3 regions of the Streptomyces sp. NPDC020731 genome follow, and region 3 is predicted to be linked to each of the others. Evidence: riboswitches for the same ligand, from Rfam matches in the RefSeq annotation. Region 3 holds a riboswitch; each other region holds the start of a gene.

Evidence for each region. Region 3 has a riboswitch for cobalamin ahead of ACH4VX_RS18820 (FecCD family ABC transporter permease). Riboswitches for the same ligand answer to the same signal wherever they lie in the genome.
Region 1: it holds a riboswitch for cobalamin, as region 3 does, so the genes downstream of both, ACH4VX_RS01695 (prenyltransferase/squalene oxidase repeat-containing protein) here and ACH4VX_RS18820 (FecCD family ABC transporter permease) in region 3, are expected to answer to the same signal.
Region 2: it holds a riboswitch for cobalamin, as region 3 does, so the genes downstream of both, ACH4VX_RS07320 (cobalamin biosynthesis protein) here and ACH4VX_RS18820 (FecCD family ABC transporter permease) in region 3, are expected to answer to the same signal.

The regions. Positions count from the first base shown of each region.
Region 1 is NZ_JBIRTN010000001.1:367,535-372,254, reverse strand. It holds gene ACH4VX_RS01700 (endo-1,4-beta-xylanase) at 1-804, shown strand, start outside; cobalamin riboswitch at 907-1,045, shown strand; gene ACH4VX_RS01695 (prenyltransferase/squalene oxidase repeat-containing protein) at 1,152-2,375, shown strand; gene ACH4VX_RS01690 (SCO2322 family protein) at 2,372-3,010, shown strand; gene ACH4VX_RS01685 (energy-coupling factor transporter transmembrane component T) at 3,000-4,193, shown strand; gene ACH4VX_RS01680 (ABC transporter ATP-binding protein) at 4,190-4,720, shown strand, end outside.
Region 2 is NZ_JBIRTN010000004.1:61,460-66,179, forward strand. It holds gene ACH4VX_RS07310 (anion permease) at 1-1,068, shown strand, start outside; gene ACH4VX_RS07315 (hypothetical protein) at 1,109-1,330, shown strand; cobalamin riboswitch at 1,485-1,623, shown strand; gene ACH4VX_RS07320 (cobalamin biosynthesis protein) at 1,745-2,686, shown strand; gene ACH4VX_RS07325 (cobyric acid synthase) at 2,683-4,218, shown strand; gene cobN (cobaltochelatase subunit CobN) at 4,215-4,720, shown strand, end outside.
Region 3 is NZ_JBIRTN010000011.1:108,377-113,096, reverse strand. It holds gene ACH4VX_RS18830 (transporter) at 1-1,457, opposite strand, end outside; gene ACH4VX_RS18825 (hypothetical protein) at 1,454-1,792, opposite strand; cobalamin riboswitch at 2,371-2,512, shown strand; gene ACH4VX_RS18820 (FecCD family ABC transporter permease) at 2,613-3,716, shown strand; gene ACH4VX_RS18815 (ABC transporter ATP-binding protein) at 3,716-4,489, shown strand; gene ACH4VX_RS18810 (ABC transporter substrate-binding protein) at 4,531-4,720, shown strand, end outside.

The sequences.
Region 1 (4,720 bases), on a different contig from region 3:
TTCCGCACGGCCCGCGCGACCGACCCGAACGCCAAGCTCTGCTACAACGACTACAACACCGACGGCGTCAACGCGAAGAGCAACGCGGTCTACGCCATGGTCAAGGACTTCAAGTCCCGCGGTGTGCCGATCGACTGCGTCGGCTTCCAGTCCCACTTCAACCCCAACTCCCCCGTCCCCGCCGACTACCGGGCCAACCTCCAGCGCTTCGCCGACCTCGGGGTCGACGTGCAGATCACCGAGCTGGACATCGAGGGCTCGGGCCAGGCCCAGGCCACCGACTACGGCAACGTCGTACGGGCCTGCCTCGCGGTGACGCGATGCACCGGCATCACGGTGTGGGGCATCCCGGACAAGTACTCGTGGCGGTCGAGCGGCACCCCCCTGCTGTTCGACGACAACTACAACAAGAAGCCCGCCTACGACGCGGCCCTGAGCGCCCTGGGTGGCACCACCGACCCCGACGACCCGGACGACCCCGACGACCCGGGCACCCCCGGCGCGGGCTGCACCGCCACCTACACCACGGCGGAGCAGTGGGGCAGCGGGTACAACGGCAAGGTGACGATCACGGCCGGCAGCTCGCCGATCACCGGCTGGAGCGTGAACGTCACCATGACGTCCCCGCAGAAGGTCCTCTCCGTCTGGAACGGCTCACCCACCTGGGACAGCAGCGGCAACGTCATGACGGTGCGCCCCAGTTGGAACGGCCCGCTCGCGGCCGGAGCCTCGACCAGTTTCGGCTTCACCGTGAGCGGCGGCGCCTCGCCCCCGCCGCAGGTCGGCGCCTGCACGGCTTCCTGACCCGGCCCACCCGCACCCGTACTCCCCTTGCCGGGGGTGCGGGTGCGGTGCGCGTCTCCCGGCCGACGTGACCCCGCTCACCGAAGCCACCCCCCGGCCCCTTCCCTACGGGCGGGTAGAGTGTCGGCGTCGTCATCACACCGTACGGGGGGAAGCCGGTGCAATTCCGGCGCTGACCCGCAACCGTAAGCCGCCCCCGAGGCGGTGAGCCGGACTGCCCCGCACGGTTCGTGACCGGCTCACGTGCCCGGCGCTCCGCCGGGCACGGCACCGTCGAGGCATACGGAGCCGAGCCGCCGGGGTGTCCCGCGCTGCCCGGCCCTCCGCAGGGAAGGCACCCGCCGATCATGAATGTTCGCCGCAGCGCAGCGGTCCTGGCCGCCGTCGCCGTGATCGGCGCTGCCACTCCGGCCGCCGCCGACGCCACCCCGTCCCCGGCGCCGTCCACGGCGCTCCCCTCCGCCCTGTACGGCGACAGCGACCCGCAGTACGACGGCGTCTGGCGCCAGTCGCTCGCCCTGCTCGCGCAGCACACGGCCGGCGTCGAGCCGTCGAAGGCGGCCGTCGACTGGCTCACCGGGCAGCAGTGTGCCGACGGCTCCTTCGCCCCGTACCGCGCCGACACCACCAAGGCGTGCGACGCGAAGACGATGGTCGACACCAACCAGACCTCCGCCGCCGTCCAGGCCCTCGCCGCGCTCGGCGGACACGACGACGTCACGAAGAAGGCCGTCGACTGGCTGAAGTCCGCGCAGAACAAGGACGGCGGCTGGGGCTACACGGCGGGCGGCGCCAGCGACACCAACTCCACCTCCGTCGTCATCGGCGCCCTCGCGGCCGCCGGTGAGAAGCCGGCCGAGGTGAAGAAGGACGGCAGGTCCCCCTACGACGCCCTGCTGAAGCTGGCGCTCCCCTGCGAGGGCGACGGCGCGGGCGCCTTCGCCTTCCAGCCTGACAAGAAGGGCGAGCTGGTCGCCAACGCGGACGCGACGGCGGCGGGCGTGCTCGGCTCGCTCGGTGCGGGCCTGGTCGTCGAGCCCGGCGAGGACGGTACCGGGGAAGCGTCGTGCGAGAAGGCAGGCGACCCCGGGCAGGCCGCCGCCAACGGTGCCGCGTACCTCACGGACGCCCTCGCCGAGGACGGCCACCTCACCTCCGCCCTCGCCGGCGCCGAGGACCAGCCCGACTACGGCAACACCGCCGACGCGGTGGTCGCGCTCGCCGCGCAGGGCGCCGGCGAGCAGGCCGGGAAGTCCCTGACCTGGCTGGAGAAGAACGCCGCCGACTGGGCGGCACAGAGCGGCCCCGCCGCCTACGCCCAGTTGATCTTCGCCGCCCACGCGACCGGCGCCGACCCGCGCGACTTCGGCGGCGCGGACCTGGTGAAGCAGCTGGGCGCGACGGGTCCGGCCGCCCCGGAGAAGACGACCGAGGCGAAGAGCGACGAGAAGAACGACAAGGCCGAGTCGGACTCCGGCCTCAGTGTCTGGTGGTTCGTCGGTGTCTGCCTGGTCGCCGGCATCGGCATCGGCTTCCTGATCAGCGGCCGTACGAAGCGGCAGCAGCCGTGATCCGCCGGGCCGCCGTACTGTTCCTGGCCGCGCTCCTGCCCCTGCCGGCGGGCGCGGGCCGGGCGGAGGCCGCCGGCTACCGCTACTGGTCGTTCTGGGAGCAGGACGGCACGGCATGGACGTACGCCAACCAGGGCCCGTCCCTCGCCCGCCCCGCCGACGGCGACGTCCACGGCTTCCGCTTCTCCGTCAGCGAGAACTCGGCCGACGCGGTGAAGCCCCGCGGCACCGCCGACTTCGACACCATCTGCGCGAAGACCCCGGCTGCCGACGGCAGGAAACGCGTGGCCCTGGTCATCGACTTCGGCACCCCCACCGACGCCCCCTCCGGCGAAACCCCGCCGGCCGGCCGCACGGCGTGCGCCCGGGTCCCCGAGGACGCCACCACGGCCGAGGCCCTGGCCTCGGTCGCCAAACCCCTCCGCTACGACACCAACGCCCTGCTGTGCGCGATAGCGGGCTACCCGAAGACGGGCTGCGGGGAACAGGTCTCGGCGGACGAGGCCCCCGTTCCCGCAGAGAAGAAGACCGGGTCGGACGGCTCGGGCCCGTCGATCGGCCTGGTAGCGGGAATCGCCGTGGTGGCCCTCCTCGGAGGAGCAGCGATCTGGCAGGTACGCCGCCGTGCCACGTGAGCGCGGGCAGTCGTGCCGCTCGAGCGGAGCCGAGAGCGGGGGAGGCACCCGGCAAGCGCCGGCAGAGCAACCGACCCCCGGGCACGACCAACGGCACCGCTCCCAACTCCACCCCGGCGCCTGGTGGCTCTGGGCCCTGGCCCTGGGCACCGCGGCCACCCGCACCACCAACCCCCTCCTCCTCACCCTGCTCATCGCCGTCTCCGCCTACGTCGTGGCGGCCCGCCGCCCCCACGCCCCCTGGTCCCGCTCCTACGGCGCGTTCGTCAAACTCGCCCTCGCCGTCCTCCTCATCCGCCTCGCCTTCGCCGTGCTCCTCGGCTCCCCCATCCCCGGCACGCACGTGCTCGTGCACCTCCCCGAAGTCCCCCTCCCCCACTGGGCCCAGGGCATCCGCCTCGGCGGCAAGGTCACCGCCGAGGCCCTCACCTTCGCCCTGTACGACGCCCTCCGTCTGGCCACCCTCCTCATCTGCGTGGGCGCCGCCAACGCCCTCGCCAACCCCTCCCGCCTCCTCAAATCCCTCCCCGGCGCCCTGTACGAACTCGGCGTGGCCGTCGTCGTCGCCCTCACCTTCGCGCCGAACCTCATCGCCGACGTCCAGCGCCTGCGCGCCGCCCGCCGTCTGCGAGGCCGGCACGACAAGGGTGTCCGCGGCCTGCTCCAGGTCGGACTCCCGGTCCTGGAGGGCGCGTTGGAGCGCTCGGTCGCCCTCGCCGCCGCGATGGACGCGCGCGGTTACGGCCGTACCGCCGAGGTGCCTCCCGCCATCCGCCGTACCACCGCCGCCCTCACCCTCGGCGGCCTGCTCGGCGTCTGCGCCGGAACGTACGGACTGCTCACCGCCGCGGGCGGCACCTACGGCCTCCCCGTCCTCCTCGCCGGTGTCACCGCCGCCCTCGCGGGCCTGCGGCTCGGTGGCCGGCGCACCCTGCGCACCCGCTACCGCCCGGACCCCTGGGACACCCGGGCCTGGCTGGTCACGGCGTCCGGAGCCGCCGTGGCCGCCCTCCTGACCCTCGCCGCCTCCCGCGACCCGGCGGCCCTGCACCCCGGCGTGGTCCCGCTCGTCGCACCCACGCTCCCCCTGTGGCCGGCGGCGGCCGTCCTGATCGGCCTGCTCCCCGCCTTCGTCACCCCCGCCCCCGAGCTCATGGACACCCGCAAGGAGCCGACGACGTGATCCGCTTCGAGAACGTGTCGGTGACGTACGACGGAACGGCGGAACCCGCCGTCCACGGCGTCGACTTCGAAGTCCCCGAAGGTGAACTGGTGCTGCTCGTCGGCCCGTCCGGCGTCGGCAAGTCGACGGTGCTGGGCGCGGTGAGCGGCCTGGTCCCGCACTTCACGGGCGGCACGCTGCACGGCAGGGTCACGGTCGCGGGCCGCGACACCCGTACCCACAAGCCGCGCGAACTCGCCGACGTCGTCGGGACGGTGGGCCAGGATCCCCTCTCCCACTTCGTGACGGACACGGTGGAGGACGAACTCGCCTACGGCATGGAGTCGTTGGGCCTCCCTCCGGCCGTGATGCGCCGCAGGGTCGAGGAAACCCTGGACCTCCTCGGCCTCGCCGGCCTCCGCAACCGCCCCATCGCCACCCTCTCCGGCGGCCAGCAGCAACGCGTGGCCATCGGCTCGGTCCTCACCCCGCACCCCCGGGTGCTGGTCCTGGACGAGCCGACCTCCGCACTCGACCCGGCGGCCGCC
Region 2 (4,720 bases), on a different contig from region 3:
TCGGTGGAGGTCGCCAACACGATCTCCAAGGGCCTCGTCGACGAGGCCGGCATCCGTCCCGAGGTCATCTTCGCCGCGTTGGTCGGCGCGATCCTCTGGAACCTCCTGACCTGGCTGGTCGGTCTGCCGTCCAGTTCCTCGCACGCCCTCATGGGCGGCCTGATCGGCGCCGCCGTCGCCTCCGCCGGTCTCGGCGCGGTCCACGGCGACGTCCTCGTCACCAAGGTCCTGCTCCCCGCGATCGCCGCCCCGCTGGTGGCCGGCGTCGCCGCGATGTTCGCCACCCGGCTGACCTACCGCCTGGGCAGGAAGGCCGACGGCAAGGCCTCCGAGAAGGGCTACCGCGCCGGACAGATCGCCTCCGCCGGCCTGGTCTCCCTGGCCCACGGCACCAACGACGCCCAGAAGACGATGGGCATCATCACCCTCGCCCTGGTCGCCGGCGGTGCCGTCACCCCCGACTCCGACCCGCCGCTGTGGGTCATCCTCTCCGCGGGCCTCGCCATCGCGCTCGGCACCTACCTCGGCGGCTGGCGCATCATCCGCACCATGGGCAAGGGCCTGACCGATCTCCAGCCGCAGCAGGGTTTCGCCGCCCAGACCAGCGCCGCGACGGTCATCCTGGCCTCCTCGCACCTCGGCTTCTCCCTCTCCACCACGCATTCCGTTTCCGGTTCCGTGATGGGCGCGGGCCTGGGCCGCAAGGGCGGTGTCGTCCGCTGGTCGACGGCCACCCGGATGTTCATCGCCTGGGGTCTGACGCTGCCGGCGGCGGCCCTGGTCGCGGCGCTCGCCGAGTGGGTCTGCGGCTTCGGCGACTGGGGCACCGCCCTCGTGGCCGTCTTCCTGATCGCCTCCAGTGCCGCGATCTGGAAGCTGTCCCGGCGCGAGGTCGTCGACCACACCAACGTCAACGGCACCGATGCCGCCGACGAGGAGCCGGCCGGTGTGGTCACCGCGGCCATGGCCGCGGTCACCCCGCCTCCCACGGGCACCGTGACCGAGGAGCTCTCGGCCACCATCCCGGCGCCGGCCCTCGCCGACCCGGCGGCCCCGACCACCGTCTGACCGCGACCCGGTAGCCCCGGTACGAAGGAAGAAGAGCACCATGAAGATCGACTGGGCGGCCCTCGGTTCCGTCTTCGGCGTCAGCCTCGTGGTCACCGTGGCCCTGGTGGGCCTGTTCACCCTCGGCATCAACGGCCTGTCCCACCGCGAGCGGGCCGCCGCGCAGGGCCAGTCCGCGGCCCTGGCGGTCACCGGCGCCTACGCCTGCTTCGCGGCGTGCGTGGCGGCGGTGGGGTACGGCATCTATCTGATCATGGCCTGATCACGGGCCACGCCCATACGGACGGGCGGTGCGGGAGCCTCGGCACCCGCACCGCCCGCTCGCCTGTGCGCGCCCCCGCTCGCGGTTCACCCACCGGAGTCCCCCTGTGGGCCTCAGCACACTTCAGCCTCGCAGGTCAACGGCAAGTTGACGGCCCTTCCGGGGCCGTGGTGGACTGCCTCAGCCACTACGGCGGCAGGAGAGGAAGCCGGTGCGATTCCGGCGCGGTCCCGCCACTGTCACCGGGGTGAACACCCCGGGAGCCAGGAACTCTCACCGCCGGTCTCGTCGAACCAGGGCGTGGACACCCTGAGTGAGGACATAACGCCATGCGCGGCTGCCTGCCGAGGTCGACCAGCGACACCCCACCCCGTTCCGGGGCCGCTCCCTCCGGATCCGTCACCGGCTGAACCCATGGGTGCCGATCGCGTGTTCGCGTACGGCGCCGCCGCCGGCCTCCTCGGCGACCTGCTGCTCGGCGATCCCCGCCGGGGGCATCCGGTCGCCGCTTTCGGGCGGGCCGCGGCTGCCGTGGAACGGGTGCTGTGGCGGGACGACCGGGGCCGGGGCGCGGTGCACACCGCCGTGTGCGTCGGCTCGGCCGTCGCCCTGGGAAGCCTCGCCTCCCGCTGTGTACGCTCCTCCCCCGCCGCCTCCGCCGCCCTGACCGGTGTCGCCACCTGGGCCGTCGTCGGCGGGACCTCGCTGGCCCGTGAGGCCCGCGCCGTCGGACGGGCGCTGGAGGCCGGGGACGTCGAGGCGGCCCGGGCACGGCTGCCGCACCTGTGCGGCCGGGACCCGCAGGCGCTGGACGCCGACGGGATCGCCCGCGCGGTGGTCGAGTCCGTCGCCGAGAACACCTCCGACGCCGTGGTGGGCGCCCTGGTGTGGGGCGCCGTCGCCGGGGTGCCGGGCCTCCTCGGGTTCCGGGCCGTCAACACGCTGGACGCGATGGTCGGCCACAAGTCCCCCCGCCACCGCCGCTACGGCTGGGCCTCCGCCCGCCTCGACGACGTCGCCGGGTGGCCCGGGGCGCGGCTGACCGCCGTACTCGCCGCGCTCGCGGGACCGGACCCGCGCGGGGCCGCGCGGGCGTGGCGCGCGGACGCGGCCGGGCATCCGAGCCCCAACGCCGGGCCGGTCGAGGCGTCCTTCGCGGGCGCGCTCGGCGTACGGCTCGGCGGGACCCTCTCCTACGGCGGGCGGGTCGAGCACCGGCCCGTCCTCAACGGCGGCGGGCGCGCCGTCGCCGTGGCCGACATCGACCGGGCGGTACGGCTCTCACGGCGGGTCGGCTGGCTCGCGCTCGGGGTCGGTGCCGCCGCGCGGAGCGTCATGAAGGGACGTGCATCGTGAGCGGTGGAGGGCTGCTGGTCGCCGGGACCACCTCGGACGCCGGCAAGAGCGTGGTGACCGCCGGGATCTGCCGGTGGCTGGTGCGGCAGGGCGTCAAGGTCGCGCCGTTCAAGGCGCAGAACATGTCGCTGAACTCGTTCGTGACGCGGGAGGGTGCGGAGATCGGGCGGGCGCAGGCCATGCAGGCCCAGGCCTGCCGCGTCGAGCCGACGGCGCTGATGAACCCGGTGCTGCTCAAGCCGGGCGGCGAGCGGTCCAGCCAGGTGGTGCTGCTGGGCAAGCCGGTCGGCGAGCTGAGCGCGCGCGGGTACCACGGCGGGCGGCAGCAGCGGCTGCTGGGCACGGTGCTGGACTGTCTGGAGCAGTTGCGGGGCACGTATGACGCGGTGATCTGTGAGGGGGCCGGCAGCCCGGCCGAGATCAATCTGCGGCGCACCGACATCGTGAACATGGGGATCGCCCGGGGCGCCGGGCTGCCGGTCCTGGTGGTCGGCGACATCGACCGGGGCGGTGTCTTCGCGTCCTTCTTCGGCACCGTCGCGCTGCTCTCCCCCGAGGACCAGGAGCTCGTCGCCGGGTTCCTGGTGAACAAGTTCCGGGGCGACGTGTCGCTGCTGGAACCGGGCCTGGACATGCTGCACGGCCTGACCGGGCGGCGGACGTACGGCGTGCTGCCGTTCCGGCACGGGCTCGGCATCGACGAGGAGGACGGACTCCGGGTGTCCTTGCGGGGCGCCGTACGGGAGTCCACGGTGGCCGCGCCGGTCGGCGAGGACGTGCTGCGGGTCGCCGTGTGCGCGGTGCCGCTGATGTCCAACTTCACCGACATGGACGCGCTCGCCGCCGAACCGGGCGTCGTGGTGCGGTTCGTGGACCGTCCCGAGGAACTGGCCGACGCCGACCTCGTGGTCGTGCCCGGCACCCGCGGGACCGTACGGGCGCTGGAGTGGCTGCGGGAGCGCGGGCTCGCGGACGCGCTGAGGCGGCGGGCGGCCGAGGGTCGGCCCGTGCTCGGGATCTGCGGGGGCTTCCAGGTCCTCGGGCAGTCCATCGAGGACGACGTCGAGAGCCGGCGGGGGCGGGTCGACGGGCTCGGGATCCTGCCCGTGCGGGTACGGTTCGCCCGCGAGAAGACGCTCGCACGGCCCGTCGGGGAGGCCCTCGGGGAGCCCGTCGAGGGGTACGAGATCCATCACGGGATCGCCGAGGTGCTGGGGGGAGAGACGTTCATCTCCGATGACCACGGGAACAGCCTGGACGGCTGCCGGGTCGGCAAGACCTGGGGCACGCACTGGCACGGCTCGCTGGAGTCGGACGGTTTCCGGCGGGCCTTCCTGCGCAAGGTGGCCGCCGCCGCGGGCCGCCGCTTCGTGCCGGCCCCCGACACCTCGTTCGCCGCGCTGCGCGAGGAGCAGCTCGACCGGCTCGGCGATCTGATCGAACAGCACGCGGACACGGACGCGCTGTGGCGGCTCATCGAGTCCGGCGCGCCGCAAGGACTGCCTTTCATTCCACCGGGAGCGCCCGCATGAGCACTGTGTTGTTGTTGTCGACCGCCGACACGGACCTGCTGGCGGCCCGTGCCTCCGGCGCCTCCTACCGGATCGGCAACCCGACCCGCGTGGACGTGGCCGACGAACTGCCCGCGCTGCTCGACGGGGCGGACCTCGCCGTCGTACGGCTGCTGGGCGGCAAGCGCGCCTGGGAGGACGGGCTCGCGGCGCTGAAGGCGTCCGGCGTCCCGACGGTGCTGCTCGGCGGGGAGGCCGTGCCGGACGCGGAGTTGATGGCCGAGTCGACGGTGCCGGCCGGTGTGGTGGCGGAGGCGCTGCGGTACCTCGTCGAGGGCGGCCCGGACAACCTCACCGAGCTGGCCCGGTTCCTGTCGGACACCGTGCTGCTGACCGGCGAGGGCTTCGAGGAGCCGCGGAAGATGCCGGAGTACGGCGTCCACGGCGAACGTGTCCTGGAACAGGGCCGTCCGACGGTCGGCGTGCTCTTCTACCGGGCGCACGAACTGAGCGGCAACACCGC
Region 3 (4,720 bases):
ACCAGGCCCGGGATCGTCACGTCCCAGACCCTGAAGTCGTGCTCCGGGAAGATCGACCCGGGTGTACCGGACATGTACGGCGACAGCGCGAGCGCCGCGACGCTCAGCACGGTGGCCCCCCACAGGCACCACAGCGCACCGCGGGCGGTGAACCCGGGCCAGTACAGGGCGTACAGCAGAACGGGCGCGAGGGCGGCGCCGCAGACGGCGAGCCAGAGCGTCGAGACGACCACCAGGTTCCAATCGGCGGCGACGACCGCCACGACCGCGGAGACCGCCCCCGTCGACGCCGCCGACCACCGCGACGCGGCACCGCCCCCCTTGCCCGGCGGGCGCCTGCCGGACGCACCCAGCACGTCCCGTCCCAGGGCGATGCCGGCGGCGAGGGTCACGTCCACCACGGCGGCGAGCGCGGTGAGGAAGAGGACACAGGCCAGGGCGGCCACGAGGATGCCGCCGCTGTCGAGCGCACGCCCGAGCATCAGCGGCGTGAACACCTGCGCCCCCGGACCGGCCTCGCGCAGCACCTCGCCGACGAGGGCCGCCGCGCCGACGCCGACGACGGCGAGCGCGCCGTACAGCAGGGTGAGTTCGCCGAGCATCCAGCGGCCGACGGTCCGGGCGCCGCGCGGGCTCTTCGTCGAGATGGCACGCATCAGCACGGCGGGCATCGCCAGTGTGGCCATCGACATGCCGAGGGTCTGCCCGATCCGGTTCACGGCACCCACCCACCCCTCACCGGTGTAGCCGCCCGGACGCAGATAGGCCTCGCCCCTCATCGAGCCGCCCGCGGCGGCGTCGAGCAGCCGCCCGGGGTCCCAGCCGAAGCGGTCGAGCACCAGCACGGCGGCGACCAACAGGACCGGCAGGGCGATCGCCGACTTCGCGATCATCACCACGCCCGTGCCGCGGATCCCGCCGCTGACGGCCAGCGCCGTCATCACGCAGCCGATGACGACGATGCAGCCGCCGCGCATCCCGGGCTGACCGAGAAGCGCCGCGGCGACGTTGCCGACCACCACCAACTGCACGACCAGCAGCGGGAAGCAGACGAGCAGGGTCACCACGCCCCACGAGACGCGTACGGCGGGTCCGCCGCTGCCGCGCGCGTCCAGCATGTCCGCGGCCGTCAGCGAGGCGTGCCCGCGCAGCGGCTCGACGATCAGCACGAGGAGCAGCAGGACCCCGATCAGACTGCCCAGCATGACGCCGAGACCGTCGAAGCCGGACGTGGCGACCATGCCCACCAGTACGGTGACCGTCGCGACCGTGGTGGTGTCGCCGCCCATCGCGATGCCCTGCTGCCAGGAGCGCAGCCGGCGGCTGTCGGACCGTACGAGAGCCCGGTCGTCCTCGTCGGCGCCGGTGACGACGCACAGCATCAGGCAGACCACGACGAACACCGAGAACACGGCGAAGACGAGGGACCGGGACGAGGGATCGAGCAGCGTGGTCACGACCACCTCCGGGCGCCCGGCCGCTGTTCGAGCCGGTCGACCCGCCGCCCGTACACCACCAGCGCGTGCACACCGACGGCGAAGGGGACCACGGCCAGGATCACGCCGAGGCTCACCGGCCCGGCGATCCGTGTGCCGTACGCGGCCGGTACGAGGGCGGCGGGCAGCACGTAGAGCAGCCAGACGACGGCGATCCGGAGGCCGAGCCGCAGCCCGACGGCCAGTCGCGCCGCCTCCTGGGCGTCACCTCGCTCGTGCTCCACCGGCGGCCGTGCGCCGGCCGCGGGCTCGTCATGGTGCGGCGGCCCGTGCCAGGGCTGCGGTCCGAAGGACATGGGGGCGGCTCCGCTCACGTCGGTCCGGCACCCGGGAGGGGTGCGAGTACGGGTGTGGGGGTGGGCGCGGAGTCAATCAGACACATGCGCACACCTGCCCGCCCCGGGCGCAGATCTGTTCCTCCGCCCAATCCGGAGCCGTGCGGACGGTGAGCGGGCACTACGTGACCGGAAGCCGGGTGGCCGGGCGGGCTCGACCACGTGATGATGGACCGATCACGTCACGAGCACCTGGACCACGGCCGTCCGGGCGTGCCCCGCCTGCGCGAACGCCCGCCGCCGTGGGCCGTCGACACATGACACACAGGGCACTTCGCCCGAGGCGAGGGACGTGGTCACGCCGCTGGTGACCGGCGTGCTCGCCCTGCGGGGTCGTGGTACCGCGAGCCACGGCCGAGCAGACGGTGACCCGCCTCGAGGAGCTTCTCGACCACCTCTCCCACCGGCCCGAGGGCGGTGCCGTCCAGAGCGTGCCGGGAGAGCGGTCGCGCCGTGCGACTCGGCAAGCAGGGCTGCGACGATCCCGCGACGAGGGCCGGGCCGCGGTGCCGGCGCGTCCCCCGCGCCTTCCCCGTGGAGTGGAGGCGCGGGACTGGCGCTAAGCTGCAAGTGCCTCGTGGGGGAAGTCCGGTCGAAGTCCGGCGCTGACCCGCAACGGTAGGCGGAATCCCGTACAGGGTTCCGTGAGCCCGATCACCCGCGGTGGTGAAGCTCCTGTCGATCGCCGTGGACTGCGAGAGGTGCTGTGCACGGCGCCCGGCGCCCGGGCCCGCTCCTTCGATCACGCAGGCGCACGGCCCGAGGCGAAAGAGATCCGCCGGTGGCCACGCTCCGCGACCCCGTACCCGCCGTACCGCAGCGCACCACGAGCAGCGGGCCCCCACCGCCCCGGCGCGTCCCGTTGCCCCTGCTCGTGACCGGCCTGTGCGTCGCGCTCCCCGTCTCCCTGGCCTGCGGGGCGGGCATCGGGGCATCGGGACTCTCGTGGAGCGAGGCGCTGTACTACCTCTGGGCGGGGCTGACCGGCGGGTCCATAGCCCCGGACGAGGTCTCCTCCTACACCATCGTGTGGGAACTGCGCTTCCCGCGCGCCGTGCTGGCCGCGGTCGTCGGCGCCGGTCTGGCGGCCGTGGGCGTCGCCGTCCAGGCCATGGTCCGCAACGCGCTCGCGGACCCGTTCGTCCTCGGTATCTCCTCCGGCGCGGCCGTCGGAGCCAACGCCGTGCTCATCTTCGGCGCCTTCGGCGCGCTCGGTGTCTGGGCGCTGTCCACGGCGGCGTTCCTCTCCGCGCTCGCGGCCATGACGCTGGTGTACGCGATCGCCCGGACCCCGCGAGGGCTGACGCCGCTCCGGCTCGTGCTGACCGGCACCGCGATGTACTACGGCTTCTCGGCCGTGACCACGTTCATGGTGTTCGCCGCCGAGCACGGCGAAGCGGCCCGGTCCGCGGTGATGTGGCTGCTCGGCAGTCTGGGTGGTGCGAGTTGGTCCTCCGTACCGATCGCCGCGGGCGCGGTGCTCGGCGGCCTCGTCCACCTCGGCTGGTCGGCCCGGCGCCTGAACGCCCTCGCGATGGGCGACGAGACCGCCGCCGCGCTGGGTGTGGACCCCGGGCGGCTGCGCAGGGAACTCTTCCTGACGACCGCCGCCGTCACCGGGGCGGTGGTCGCGGTGAGCGGGGCGATCGGCTTCGTGGGCCTGATGGTGCCGCACGCCGCCCGGATGCTGGTCGGGGCGGACCACCGCCGGCTGCTGGCGGTGGCCCCGCCGGCCGGTGCCGTGCTGCTGATCTGGGTCGACATCCTGTCGCGCGTGGTGCTCGCCCCGGCCGAACTGCCGCTGGGCGTACTGACGGCGGCGATCGGTGTGCCGTGCTTCGTCCTGCTCATGCGCCGCCGTACCTACACCTTCGGAGGCGTGTGATGCAGGTCGACATCGACACGGTGACCGTGGAGATCTCCGGGGTGCGGGTGGTGCGGGACGCCTCGCTGCGGGCGGGCAGCGGACAGGTCGTGGGGCTCGTCGGGCCCAACGGCAGTGGTAAGTCCACCCTGTTGCGGTGCGTCTACCGGGCCCTGCGTCCCACGGCCGGTGCGGTACGTCTCGGCGGCGACGACCTGCTGGCCATGAACACGCGCGACAGCGCGCGTCGGCTCGCCGCTCTTCCGCAGGAAGCGGTCGCGGAGTTCGACTTCACGGTGGCCGAGGTCGTGGCTATGGGCAGACTGCCGCACCAGGGGGCGGTGGCCCGGGAGACCGACGAGGACCGGCGTACGTGTGCCGCCGCGCTGGAAGGAGTCGGTGCCGGCCATCTGGCCGACCGGGGCTTCCTCACACTCTCCGGCGGTGAGAGACAACGGGTCCTGATCGCCCGCGCGCTCGCACAACAACCACAGGTCCTGGTGCTGGACGAGCCCACCAACCACCTGGACATCGCGCAGCAGCTGGAGGTCCTGTCCCTGGTGCGGACCAGTGGGCTGACCGTGCTCACCGCGCTGCACGACCTCAACCTCGCCGCGCTCCACTGCGACGTCCTGCACGTCATCGACGGCGGCCGGATCGTCGCTTCCGGCGCCCCCCACGACGTTCTCACCCCCGCCCTGCTGGCCGACGTCTTCGGCGTCCGGGCGCACCGTGTCCCCCACCCGGAGACGGGCGCGGTCCAACTGCTCTTCGACCGTCTTCCCTCCCGGTAGTCCGTCCACCCCGGTCCGTCCTCGAAGGAGTCACCGTCACCATGCCCCGCCCCGTACGCCCCGCCGCCCTCGCTCTCGTCCTGGCCTGCGCCGTCACCGGCTGCGGTGCGGACGTCTCCCCGGAGGAGGGGAAGGGGGACGGCGCCCGCGCGTCCGGCAGCCACTATCCGGTCACGGTCGAGAACTGCGGCGAGAAGAAGACCTTCGACAGGGCCCCGCGGCGCGTGGTCA